DNA from 3 places in the Streptomyces sp. NPDC047974 genome. Region 3 is predicted to be linked to each of the others. Evidence: riboswitches for the same ligand, from Rfam matches in the RefSeq annotation. Region 3 holds a riboswitch; each other region holds the start of a gene.

Region 1 (4,124 bases), on a different contig from region 3:
GTACGCGACGTCCCGGACGAGGTCCGTCATGCCGCAGGCGTGGATCATGCGGACGACGACCGTGGCGAGGTCGTCGGGCAGCCCGCCGAGGTCGGCCTCGGCGCGGATCGTGGCGAAGGAGCGGCGGTAGATCTCGGCGCCGTCCTTCTCGTACTCGTACATCCTCAGCTCTCCATCGGTGTCGTACGGGCCGCCGCGACGGCCTCGGCCAGGGCGGTACGGGGGACGGGGACGCCGTCCAGCAGATACGTGTCGGGGCCGAGGGCGGTGACCTCGATCCGGGTGCCGTGCGGATGTCCGCAGCGGCGCGCGCAGCCGGAGTAGTGCACGGGCAGCGGCCCGCCGGGCGCGCGCGCCGCGTCCGCCCGCACGTCGGCGAGGGACTTGGCGCAGCCGGGCGTGCCGGTGCAGGCGGTGACGCCGGTGCGGGGGTCGGCCGGGCCGGTGACCAGGCCGTGCGCGGCGAGGGCGGGGAGCAGGTCCGGGGCCGGGCCCGCCACGACGACCCCGCGCCAGGGGGTGAGCCGCACCTCGTCCGCGCCCGCGCCGAGCGCCCGCAGCTGCCCGGCGGTCAGCCGGCCGAGGGGGGCGAGGACGTGCAGGGCGTGGTCGCCGAGCGGACCGGGTGCGGGCGGGAGGGCCGCCGGGGGAGGGGCGAAGGAGGGCACGGGCTCCGCGGTGATCGCCGCGCGGGCCAGGGCGCGGGCCCAGTCCGGGAGGTGCGCGCCGGGCAGCTCGCGCGGGCGCCACGCCCCGGTGCCGGCGGCCTCGGCGGCGTCGAGGAAGGCGAGGGCGCAGGCCAGGGCGGCGCGGACGGCGGTTCCGGCTGTTCCGGCGGCGGACCCGGCTGCTGCCGCGTGCCCGGCTCCGCCGGCTCCGGCGCCCGGCAGGCGGAAGGTTTCGGTGCCCGCCGTCAGGAACGCGGCGCCGTCCGGTGCTGCGATCAAGGTCACATCGCCGCCGAGGCCCGCGACGTCGCCGCGGCCGTCGTCGAGGGCGAAGAGGAAGCGGCCGGAGAGGGCCGCCGCGCGGGGCTCCGCGCAGAGCGCGGCGTCCAGGGCGCGGGCCCACAACTGCACGTCGGCGTGGCCGAGTCCGTCGAGGCCGGCGGCCGGGGAGGCCACGATGTTGCGGACCCGCTCGTGGGTGGGGGAGGGCAGCAGGCCCGCGTCGGCGAGGAGCGCGGCGAGACCGGCGCCGCAGCCGTCGCGCAGGCCGCGCAGCTCGGCGTTGCCGCGCGAGGTGACGGAGAGGCTGCCGTCGCCCAGCGACTCCGCCGCGTCGGCCAGGACCATGACCTGACGTGACGTCAAGCGTCCGGCGGGCAGGCGGAGTCGGGCGAGGAGCCCGTCGGCGGCGGCGTGCAGCCGGAGCGCCCCGGGGCACGCGTCGCCACGGTCCCTTGTCGGCGCTTCGCCCGGTTCGGGCGAGGGGGGCGGGGTCGGCGGCATGGCGGCGAGCATACCCACGGGGAACCGGGCGGCCACCGAGTGTGATCCGGCCGACTCTCGGGCCCCCTCCGGCCCGCCGACGCCACGCCTTACTATGCAGATCGGCATGGGGTCCCAGGGCCCCGGGGAGGAAGCCCGGTGAGAATCCGGCGCGGTCCCGCCACTGTGAGCCCGTACCGGCCATCGGTACGGGTGAGTCAGGAACTCCCCGCCGACCCACGACCACCCGGGGCGCGGACAACCCCGAGGAAGGCCTGAGCCTCGCCATGCTCCTGCTGCTGTCGCACTCCGACACCGACCTGCTCAGCGCCCGTGCGGCCGGGGGGCCGGTGGAGTACCGCTTCGCCAACCCCTCCCGTCTCCCGCTCGGCGACCTCGAAGGCCTCCTCGACGGCGCCGAGCTCGTCGTCGTCCGCCTCCTCGGCGGCGTCCGCTCCTGGCAGGAGGGGCTCGACGCGATCCTCGCCACCGGGAAGCCGGTCGTCGTCCTCAGCGGCGAACAGGCCCCCGACGCCCAGCTGATGGGTGCCTCCACGGTGCCGGTCGGCGTCGCCACCGAGGCGCACGCCTACCTCGCGCACGGCGGCCCCGCCAACCTGGAGCAGCTGGCCCGCTTCCTCTCCGACACCGTCCTCCTCACCGGCCACGGCTTCGAGGCCCCGGCGGCCGCCCCCACCTGGGGCCCGCTGGAGCGCACCGCCCGCGTCACCGAGGGCCCGACGGTCGCCGTGCTCTACTACCGCGCCCACCACATGAGCGGGAACACCGCCTTCGTCGGCGCCCTCTGCGAAGCGATCGAGGACGCCGGGGCCCGCGCGCTCCCGCTGTACGTGGCCTCGCTGCGGGCCCCCGAGGAGGAGCTGCTCGCCGAGCTCCGCGGCGCCGACGCCATCGTCACCACCGTCCTCGCCGCCGGCGGCACCAAGCCGGCCGCGGCGCAGGCCGGCGGCGACGAGGAGGCGTGGGACGCGGGCGCGCTCGCCGCGCTCGACGTGCCCGTCCTCCAAGCGCTGTGCCTGACCGGCTCGCGGGCGAACTGGGAGGAGAACGACGAGGGCCTGTCGCCGCTGGACGCGGCCAGCCAGGTCGCCGTCCCCGAGTTCGACGGCCGGCTCATCACCGTCCCGTTCTCCTTCAAGGAGATCGACGCCGACGGCCTGCCCGCGTACGTCGCCGACGCCGAGCGCGCCGCCCGCGTCGCCGGCATCGCCGTCCGCCACGCCCGTCTCCGGCACATCCCGAACCCGGAGAAGCGGCTGGCCCTCGTCCTCTCCGCGTACCCGACCAAGCACTCCCGCATCGGCAACGCCGTCGGCCTCGCCACCCCCGCCTCCGCCGTCGCCCTGCTGCGCCGGCTGATCGAGGAGGGGTACGACTTCGGGCCCGAGGCCGACCTCCCGGGCCTGGTCTCCGGCGACGGCGACGAGCTGATCCACGCCCTCATCGAGGCCGGCGGCCACGACCAGGACTGGCTCACCGAGGAGCAGCTGGCGAAGAACCCGGTCCGCATCCCGGCCGCCGACTACAAGCGCTGGTACGCCGAACTCCCGGCCGAGCTGCGCGAGCAGGTCGAGGAGCACTGGGGCCCCGCGCCCGGCGAGATGTTCCTCGACCGGTCCCGGAACCCGGAGGGCGACATCGTCCTCGCCGCCCTGCGCCGCGGGAACCTGCTGGTCCTCATCCAGCCGCCGCGCGGCTTCGGCGAGAACCCGATCGCGATCTACCACGACCCCGACCTGCCGCCCTCCCACCACTACCTGGCCGCCTACCGCTGGATCGCGGCCCGCGCGGAGGACGGCGGCTTCGGCGCCGACGCGATGGTCCACCTCGGCAAGCACGGCAACCTGGAGTGGCTGCCGGGCAAGAACGCCGGCCTGTCCGCCGCCTGCGGCCCGGACGCGGCCCTCGGCGACCTGCCGCTGGTCTACCCGTTCCTCGTCAACGACCCGGGCGAGGGCACCCAGGCCAAGCGCCGCGTCCACGCCACCCTCGTCGACCACCTCGTGCCGCCGATGGCCCGCGCCGACTCGTACGGCGACATCGCGCGCCTGGAGCAGCTCCTCGACGAGTACGCGCAGATCTCCTCCATGGACCCGGCGAAGCTGCCGGCGATCCGCGCCCAGATCTGGACCCTCATCCAGGCCGCCAAGCTCGACCACGACCTCGGGCTCCAGGAGCGCCCGGAGGACGACGGCTTCGACGACTTCCTGCTGCACGTCGACGGCTGGCTGTGCGAGGTCAAGGACGCCCAGATCCGTGACGGCCTGCACGTCCTCGGCGGCGCGCCCACCGGCCCGGAGCGGGTCAACCTGGTCCTCTCCATCCTCCGCGCCCGCCAGATCTGGGGCGGCACGCAGGCGCTGCCCGGTCTGCGCGAGGCGCTCGGCCTGGACGAGGCCGCCCGGCAGCGGTCCGAGACCGACCGGTACGAGGCGATGGCCCGGACGGCCGTCGAGACGATGGAGGCCGCCGGCTGGTCGGTGGACGCCGTCGAGGCCGCCGCCCAGGCGGCCCTGGGGCCCGCGCCGATGGGCGGCGACTGGTACCCCCGGGCGGTGGCGCGGGTCGTGCCCGTGCTCCGTTTCGCCTGCGAGCAGGTCGTGCCGCGTCTCGCCGCCACCACCGACGAGCTGACGCACGCCGTGCACGCCCTGAACGGCGGCTTCGTGCCCG
Region 2 (4,124 bases), on a different contig from region 3:
GTCTTCCCGCTCGCCGAGGCGGCCAAGGCACACGCCCTCGGCGAGACGGACCGCACGACCGGCAAGATCGTGCTGACCGTCCCGTAACGGCCGCGGGGATCTTCTAGGCTGGGGCCCATGCGGGTACTCGTCGCGGGCGCCACCGGCGCCGTGGGCCGTCAGCTCGTCCCTCGCCTGGAGGCGGCGGGGCACGAGGTCGTGGGCATCTCCCGGCGCGGTCCGCGCCCGGTGGACGTGCTGGACGCCGGAGCCGTCCTACGGGCGGTGGCCGAGGCCGCGCCCGACGCGGTGGTGCACCAACTCACCGATCTCGGCGGGGCAAACGGCGCCGCGAACGACCGGGTGCGCGTCGAGGGGACACGCAACCTCGTGGACGCGGCCCGGGCGGCGGGCGTCGGCCGCGTCGTCGCGCAGTCGATCAGCTGGGCGTACGCGCCCGGCGACGCGCCCGCCGACGAGTCCGTACCGCTCGACGCGACGCGGGAGCAGCCCCGGGCCCGGATCGTCGCCGGAGTGCGGGCGCTGGAGGCCACGGTGGCCGAACTCCCGACGGCCGTCGTCCTGCGGTACGGGATCCTCTACGGTCCGGGCACCTGGTACGCGCCCGGCGGCGCGGTGGCGGCCGCCCTCGCCGGGGACACCGGGGCCCGCTTCCTGGGCAGCACGGCCGCCGACGCGTCGGTGAGCTCCTTCGTGCACGTCGCGGACGCGGCGGACGCCGCCGTACGAGCCCTGTCCTGGCCCTCCGGCACGTACAACGTCGTGGACGACGAGCCGGCCCCCGCGCACGCCTGGCTGCCGCTGCTCGCGCGGGCACTGGGGGTGCCCGCGCCGGAACGGACCGCGGGCCGGACGCCCTGGGCCCGAGGGGCGCTCAACACCCGGGCCCGCGGTCTCGGTTGGGCTCCCGCCCGGCCGTCCTGGCGGACCGGCTTCGCGGACCAGGGCGACGCGTAGGCCCTCGCCCCCCGGGCGCCCACGGCTCCGGACACCCGGGCCCCGCCACGACGGCGGCGCGCAGTCGCCCCTTCGAGGACGCCCGGTCGTCGGGCACGCCGGGAGACTACGGAGCGTCCGGCCGGACGGGCAGGCACTCGGCGAGCAGGGCGACGATGTCACTCCAGGCCCGCTGTGCGTGCCGCGGGTGATAGCCGACGCCGGGACGCACGGTGTGGTCGACCGGCGGGTGGTGGAAGGCGTGCAGGGCCCCTCCGTAGACCACGAGGCGCCAGTCGACGCCCGCGGCCTCCATCTCCGCGGCGAACGCGTCCCGTTGGGCGGGCGGCATGATCGGGTCTTCCGAGCCGACCCCGGCCCATACCGGGCAGCGAATGCGGGCCGCCTCGCCCGGCCGGCCCGTGATCAGTCCGTTGACCGTCCCGATCGCGCGCAGGTCGACGCCGTCACGGCCGAGTTCGAGGGCGACCGCGCCGCCCGTGCCGTAGCCGACGGCGGCGATCCGGTCGGGGTCCGTCCGTGGTTCGGCACGCAGCACGTCGAGCGCGGCGTGACCGATTCCCCGCATCCGGTCGGGGTCGGCGAGCAGCGGCATGCACCGGGCCAGCATCTCCTCCGGATCGCCCAGATAGCGTCCACCGTGGAGGTCGAAGGCCAGCGCCACGTACCCCAGCTCGGCCAGGGCCTCGGCCCGGCGGCGCTCGACGTCGCCGAGCCCCACCCCCTCGGGTCCGATCAGGACCGCGGGCCGGCGCCCGGCGCCGGCCGGGAGCGCGAGGTGTCCGATCATCGTCAGGTCGTCGGCCGGGTAGGCGACCGTGCGCGTGGTGACCGTCGTCATGTGGCTTGACGGTAATGACCGTTGCGCCCGTTCGGGGGCGTGTTCACCGACGGCAGACAGCGGTCCGTCGGGTCGGGCCCGCGGTGCCGCCCGGGCGCCGGCGGGTGGCTCATGTCACGTCCCACGGGTCGGACATCCGCCGACGGCCGGTGGGGCGGACCCGTAGGGTGGCCCGTGCAGCTGGTTCGCCCCGCACGCCATGCGGGCGCGTCGCAAGAGGGAACCCGGTGGGAATCCGGGACTGCCCCGCAGCGGTGAGCGGGAACGACCGCCGTCATACGCACTGGACCCGACATACCGGGTCTGGGAAGCGACGGCCAGTAGGTGTCCTCCACGAGGAGGGCGTGCCCGCGAGTCCGAAGACCTGCCCGTTGCCCGCACGCGGACCGTTCCGCGCGCGGCCATCCGGTGACCTCGAGGGCGGGTCGGCGCACATATCGGACGGGCGACCGTGCCATGCCGCACCCGCGTACCGTCCGGTCCGTCGCCCCTTCGCGTCCTCGTCCGGTCCCCGGATCTCAGGGATTCATCTCGCGAAGGAGATCTCCGTGACCACGAAGTCCGCAGTCGCGGCAGCACGGGCCACCGTGTACGGCTACCCCCGCCAGGGACGGAACCGCGAACTCAAGAAGGCGATCGAGGGCTACTGGAAGGGCCGGGTCACCGCCGACGCCCTCCGCGCCACCGCCGCCGAGCTCAGGAGTGCGCACTGGCGGCAGCTGGCCGGAGCCGGCATCCACGAAGTGCCCACCGGTGACTTCTCGTACTACGACCACGTCCTCGACACCACGCTCATGGTCGGCGCCGTCCCCGCGCGCCACCGGGAGGCCGTCCACGCCGACGCCCTCGCCGGCTACTTCGCGATGGCCCGCGGCACGCAGGACGTCGCCCCGCTGGAGATGACCAAGTGGTTCGACACGAACTACCACTACCTCGTGCCGGAGTTGGGCCCCGACACGGTCTTCGCGGCGGACTCGGCGAAGCAGGTCACCGAGCTGAAGGAGGCCCTCGCCCTCGGGCTGACGGCCCGCCCCGTGCTGGTCGGTCCGGTCACGTACCTGCTGCTGGCCAAGCCGGCCCCCGGTGTGGCGGCGGACTTCGAGCCCCTGACCCTCCTGGACCGCCTGCTGCCCGTCTACGCCGAGGTCCTCGCCGATCTGAGGGCCGCCGGCGCCGAGTGGGTCCAGCTCGACGAGCCCGCCCTGGTCCAGGACCGCACCCCCGCCGAACTCGACGCCGCCGCCCGCGCCTATCGCGACCTCGGCACCCTCACCGACCGGCCCAGGCTGCTCGTCGCCTCCTACTTCGACCGGCTCGGCGACGCCCTGCCCGTGCTCGCCAAGGCACCGGTCGACGGGCTCGCACTGGACTTCACCGGCCCGGCCGCCGCCAACCTCGACGCGCTGGCCGCCGCGGGCGGCCTCCCCGGCAAGCGGCTGGTCGCCGGCGTGGTCGACGGCCGCAACATCTGGATCAACGACCTGCACCGGTCCCTCACCACCCTGGGCACCCTCCTCGGACTCGCCGGCCAGGTCGACGTCGCCGCCTCGTGCTCCCTGCTCCACGTACCGCTCGACGCGGCGGCCGAGAAGGACGTCGACCCGCAGATCCGGCGCTGGCTGGCCTTCGCGAAGCAGAAGACCTGCGAGATCACGACGCTCGCCACGGGCCTGGCCCGGGGCACCGACGCGATCACCGGCGAGCTGGCGGCCAACCGCGCCGCCCTCGCGTCCCGCGCCAACTCGCCGATCACCCGCGACCCGGCCGTGCGCGCCCGCGCCGAGGCCGTCACCGAGGCGGACGCCCGCCGTCCCCAGCCGTACGCGGAGCGGGCCGCCGCCCAGCGGGCCCACCTCGACCTGCCCCTGCTGCCGACCACCACCATCGGCTCCTTCCCGCAGACCGCCGAACTGCGCGCCGCCCGCGCCGACCTGCGCGCCGGACGCATCGACGCCGCCGGCTACGAGGAGCGCATCCGGGCGGAGATCCGGGACGTGATCTCCTTCCAGGAGAAGACCGGGCTCGACGTGCTGGTGCACGGCGAGCCCGAACGCAACGACATGGTGCAGTACTTCGCCGAGCGGCTCGACGGCTACCTCGCCACGCGGCACGGCTGGGTCCAGTCGTACGGCACCCGCTACGTCCGCCCGCCGATCCTCGCCGGCGACGTGTCCCGCCCGGCGCCGATGACGGTGCGCTGGACCACGTACGCCCAGTCCCTCACCGGCAAGCCGGTCAAGGGCATGCTCACCGGCCCGGTCACCATGCTCGCCTGGTCCTTCGTCCGCGACGACCAGCCCCTCGCCGACACCGCCCGTCAGGTGGC
Region 3 (4,124 bases):
TCGCGGCGCATCAGCCACAGGAAGAACGGTCCGCCGCACAAGGCCGTGAGCACACCGACGGGGATCTCCGCCGGCGCGGCGACGACGCGCGCGGCGATGTCGGCCCAGACGAGGAAGACCGCTCCGCCGAGCGCCGCGGTCGGCAGGACGCGGCGGTGGTCGCCGCCTACGGCGAGGCGGACGATGTGCGGCAGCATCAGGCCGACGAAGCCGATCGGTCCGCACGCCGCGACGAGGACGCCGGTGACGAGGGACAGCAGGACGAACATGCGGGCGCGGAAGCGGGCCACGTCCAGGCCCATCGTGGTCGCCGCCTCCTCGCCGGCGAGCAGCAGGTTCAGATGGCGCGCCTGCACGAGGAGGACGGAGATCCCCAGCAGCAGGGCGGCGCCGGGCAGCCACAACGTCCCCCAGCCGACGCCGCCGAGGCCGCCGAGGGTCCAGGCGAGGACCGCGCGGGCCTCGTTGCCCCGGTCGGTGGTGAGCAGCAGCAGGTCCAGTACGGCGGTGAGCACCGCGGCGATGGCCACGCCGGACAGGACCAGCCGTGCCGAGGTGATCCTGCCGCCGGTGCGGGCCGTGGCGTAGACGAGCAGCAGCGCGCCGAGCGCGCCCGCGAACGCGGCGACCGACAGCGACACCGGCCCGAACAGGGTGACCCCGAACACGATCACCACCACGGCGCCCAGGGACGCCCCGGAGGAGACCCCGAGCAGGTAGGGCTCGGCGAGCGGGTTGCGGATCAGGGCCTGCAGGGCCGTGCCCACGACCGCGAGTCCGGCGCCGGCCACGGCGCCGAGCAGGACGCGGGGCGCGCGGACGTCCAGCACGATGGTCTCGCGCGCCCGCGACCAGTCCTGTTCCACCCAGTCGGCGCCCAGCGCGTGCGTCACGATGCCCCACACCTGGCCGGGCGGCACGTGGACCGAGCCGATCGCCAGGCCCGCCATGGCGGAGGCCACCAGCAGGACGGCCAGGACCACGAGGACGACGGAGAGACGGGCCGACCGGGCGGGCCCGGCCCGCCCGTCGTCCCGTTTCCCCGGTCGCACGGCCCGCCCGGGGGCGGCGTCGGTGACCGGGGCCGTCACCGGAAGCTCTCGGGCCGGATGCCACGGGCCAGATCGTCCACCGCGTACGCGGACCGCACGCCGACGAGGGTGGCGGTCAACGGCAGGACGACGAACCGCTTGTTCCTGATGGCGGGCACGTCCTTCAGAGCGGGCTGGGCGAGCAGGAACTCCTTCTTCTGCTCGACGCTTCCGGCGCCCGCGTAGTCGTAGATCGCGACGACCTCCGGCCGGCGTTCGACGACCTGCTCCCAGGAGACGTCGCCGAAGACGTCGTCGAGGTCGGCGAAGACGTTCGTGCCACCGGCCAGCCGGATCAGTTCGGTGCCGAGGCTCTTGCCGCCCGCGGTGAAGGCGGCCTTGTCACCGCTGTCGTACACGAAGACGGGCACCGGGGGCTCGCCCTCGACGGCGGTGGAGGCCTTCGCGACCCGCGCCCGGAGGTCGGAGACCAGCTTGTCCGCGCGGTCGGACACGCCGAAGATCGCGCCGACGGTACGGATCTCCTCGTACGTGTCCTCCATCGTCACCCGCTTCTTCCCGCAGTACTCGCGGTTCAGGTGGGTGTCGACGCCCGCGTCCCGGAACGCCTTGCGGGAGCGGCCCGCCTTCTCGTCGAAGGCGCTGCCGTAGCCGCCGTACACGAGGTCCGGTTCGGCGTCCAGGACGGTCTCGAAGGACGGCTCCCTCTCCGCCAGTTCGGGGATCGACTCGTAGTCCTTCCGTAGTTCGGGCAGGACGGCGGAGTCGGGGAAGGCGGTGCCGACCATGCGGTCCTTCAGCCCCAGGGCGAGCATGAGCTCCGCCGGATGCTGGTGGATGGTGACGACGCGGGCGGGCGCCTTGTCGTACGTGGTCTTCACACCGCAGTTGTCGATGGTGACGGGAAAGCCTCCGCCCGACGGGGACGTGGCCTTCGTGTCCTGGGCCGCGTCCTGCGACGCGCCGCAGCCGGCGGTCAGCAGAGCCGCCGACAGGGCGACGGCCGTGGCCGCGGCGCGCAGGGCACGGCGTCGGCGGGCAGGGGTGAACAGCAGAGAACGGTCGTACAAGTGAAGCCTCCTGGGGAGTCCGCGCTCCTCGGATCGGGCCCGCGACAGGCCAGTGTCCTGACTCCCGGATCGACGCTCCCCTTGCCTTCCCACGCACGGCGCAGTGGCATGCCGAAGGGTGCACTCCCCGGTCACAGTGGCGGGACCGTGCCGGAATCGCACCGGCTTCCTGTCTCCCGTCGCGGTGATGACCTGTTGATCCTACGATCCACCGCGCCCGCGTCAAAAGGGCGTGCGAACTCGGCCGCACGCCCCTCGTGAGCGAACGCCGACCGCCCCGGTGCTCCGCCCTCTGCCGCCCCGCTCCGGAACACCCCTGCTGATGCGGCGGCCAGGTCAGGCGGCGCCCCCCGACGTGGTGGGGGTGGACGCGTCCCCCTTGGGCAAGGTCCTCTGGATCGGCTTCTGTTCGCCGCGCCCGCGGGAACGGCCCGCCGCTCCGGTCACCGCCGACAGGGCTGCGTCCTCCCGCCCGCTGCGGTGGCTACCGGTGTGCGGTGAGCGTGTCGGTCAGGGAGCGGGGACCGGGCCGCCGGGCCGGAAGCGCTCCACCCCGACGACGTGCCGCACCTTGACCGGGCGGACGATGACCGCGACTCGCCGTTCCCCCGGCATGAGCCACTCGTAGCGCTCGCCGCCGAGGTACTTGCGGGCCAGCCGGTCCATCCGCTCGCGCGCTTCCTCGCCCTCGATGAAGCGGGACACCACGCCGTTGATCTGCACCCGGTCGAAGGGATCGGTGGCGTCCGCGTGCGAGAGGTAGACGCGGGGGTCGCGGCGCAGGTTCTCCTCCTTCACCCGGCCCACCGACGTGTTGAACATCAGCTCGCCCTCCCCCTCCAGATCCACCCACATCGGGCTGACCTGCGGAGCCCCGTCGGCGAACACCGTGCCGACGTACCAGATGTTGGGGGCCTGCAGACGGGCGCGGACGGTCTCGTCGAAGGTCGCGGTCATCCGGGGAGAGTACAACCTGGCTCGGGAAGACCACCTGGGGAATCGCGGATTGCGGCACTCGTGGTCACGGCCGACACGTCCCTCGATCCCCCGAGGGCGGCGATCAGGCGTGAGGAGACCCCACTGCCTCGCGCCTTCCAGGCAGGTGCTCAGCGTCCGATCGGACGGCTCACCGACCCTCGCGACGCGGATCTCTGGCGCGGCCAAGCGGCTCTTCCTTCGAGGTCAGGATGATCGAGCCCTCCTCATGGGTCGCGGCGTCGTCGAGGCCGATGCGGCGAGCTGGCCACCCGCACCGCCTCCGATGAGTGCACGAACGGAGCCACCCACTCGGCGAATCGGCACGGAGGGGCTGACATCGGCGTCGTGCGTCGAACACCGACCTCGTCCACCCGTGTGTGTCCTAGGATCCGCGTGAGCAGATCGTGACGGAGCGCAATACGTGAGTGCCAGGCGGGGGTTGGGGCGTTGTCGTCGGTGGATGTGGTGAGGGAGTCGGCCAGGGCCGGCCGGGTCGTGCTGTTCGAGGAGTCCGCGCGGGACGGTGCGCAGGCCAAGACCTTGATGAGTGCCGGTTTCCGGGTCCGGCTGGCCCGCGAGCAAGGCGCGGTGTTCGGGGCGGACGGGCCCCGGCACGTGGTGTTCGCGGCCGGCTTCCCCTCCGTGTGCGGGCAGGAGTTCGAGGCGACGCGGCAGGTCGCGTGGGAGGCGCAGGGCTCGGTGAGCCCGTCCGCGATCTGCCGGGGCACGGTGGCGGACGTGCGGCTGGCCCTGGGTGCGGTGCGGGGCGCGGCGCACGCGCGGGTCATGGTGATCGTGGCCGCCTCCGAGGCGACCGCCCGCGCCCTGGTGCACAGCGGCGCCCGAGATGCCCTGCGCCAGGGTCTGGACGTGGTCAAGGAAGCGGTGGACCTGGCGGACGGGATCGCGGTGGACGTGTGCCTGGTCGACGCGCCCCGCGCGGACCACGGCCTGGTCGCCGAGTACGCCGGGGCGATGACGGCCCAGGGGGCGGCCACGATCGTGCTGGCCGACACGGTCGGCG

The links. A riboswitch is a leader RNA that binds a small molecule or an ion and turns the genes downstream of it on or off. The one in region 3 is predicted to bind cobalamin.
Region 1: another riboswitch for cobalamin. It lies ahead of cobN (cobaltochelatase subunit CobN); the one in region 3 lies ahead of AB0E19_RS00310 (ABC transporter substrate-binding protein).
Region 2: another riboswitch for cobalamin. It lies ahead of metE (5-methyltetrahydropteroyltriglutamate--homocysteine S-methyltransferase); the one in region 3 lies ahead of AB0E19_RS00310 (ABC transporter substrate-binding protein).

The regions. Positions count from the first base shown of each region.
Region 1 covers NZ_JBEZNU010000022.1:89,113-93,236, reverse strand. Annotated here, with positions in the region: gene AB0E19_RS27465 (precorrin-8X methylmutase) at 1-162, opposite strand, end outside; gene AB0E19_RS27460 (cobalamin biosynthesis protein CobG) at 165-1,463, opposite strand; cobalamin riboswitch at 1,543-1,678, shown strand; gene cobN (cobaltochelatase subunit CobN) at 1,718-4,124, shown strand, end outside.
Region 2 covers NZ_JBEZNU010000016.1:145,597-149,720, reverse strand. Annotated here, with positions in the region: gene AB0E19_RS23350 (NADP-dependent oxidoreductase) at 1-87, shown strand, start outside; gene AB0E19_RS23345 (NAD(P)-dependent oxidoreductase) at 118-957, shown strand; gene AB0E19_RS23340 (dienelactone hydrolase family protein) at 1,064-1,798, opposite strand; cobalamin riboswitch at 2,013-2,164, shown strand; gene metE (5-methyltetrahydropteroyltriglutamate--homocysteine S-methyltransferase) at 2,347-4,124, shown strand, end outside.
Region 3 covers NZ_JBEZNU010000001.1:62,433-66,556, reverse strand. Annotated here, with positions in the region: gene AB0E19_RS00315 (iron ABC transporter permease) at 1-1,052, opposite strand, end outside; gene AB0E19_RS00310 (ABC transporter substrate-binding protein) at 1,088-2,104, opposite strand; cobalamin riboswitch at 2,152-2,333, opposite strand; gene AB0E19_RS00305 (TIGR03618 family F420-dependent PPOX class oxidoreductase) at 2,633-3,079, opposite strand; gene AB0E19_RS00300 (2-isopropylmalate synthase) at 3,566-4,124, shown strand, end outside.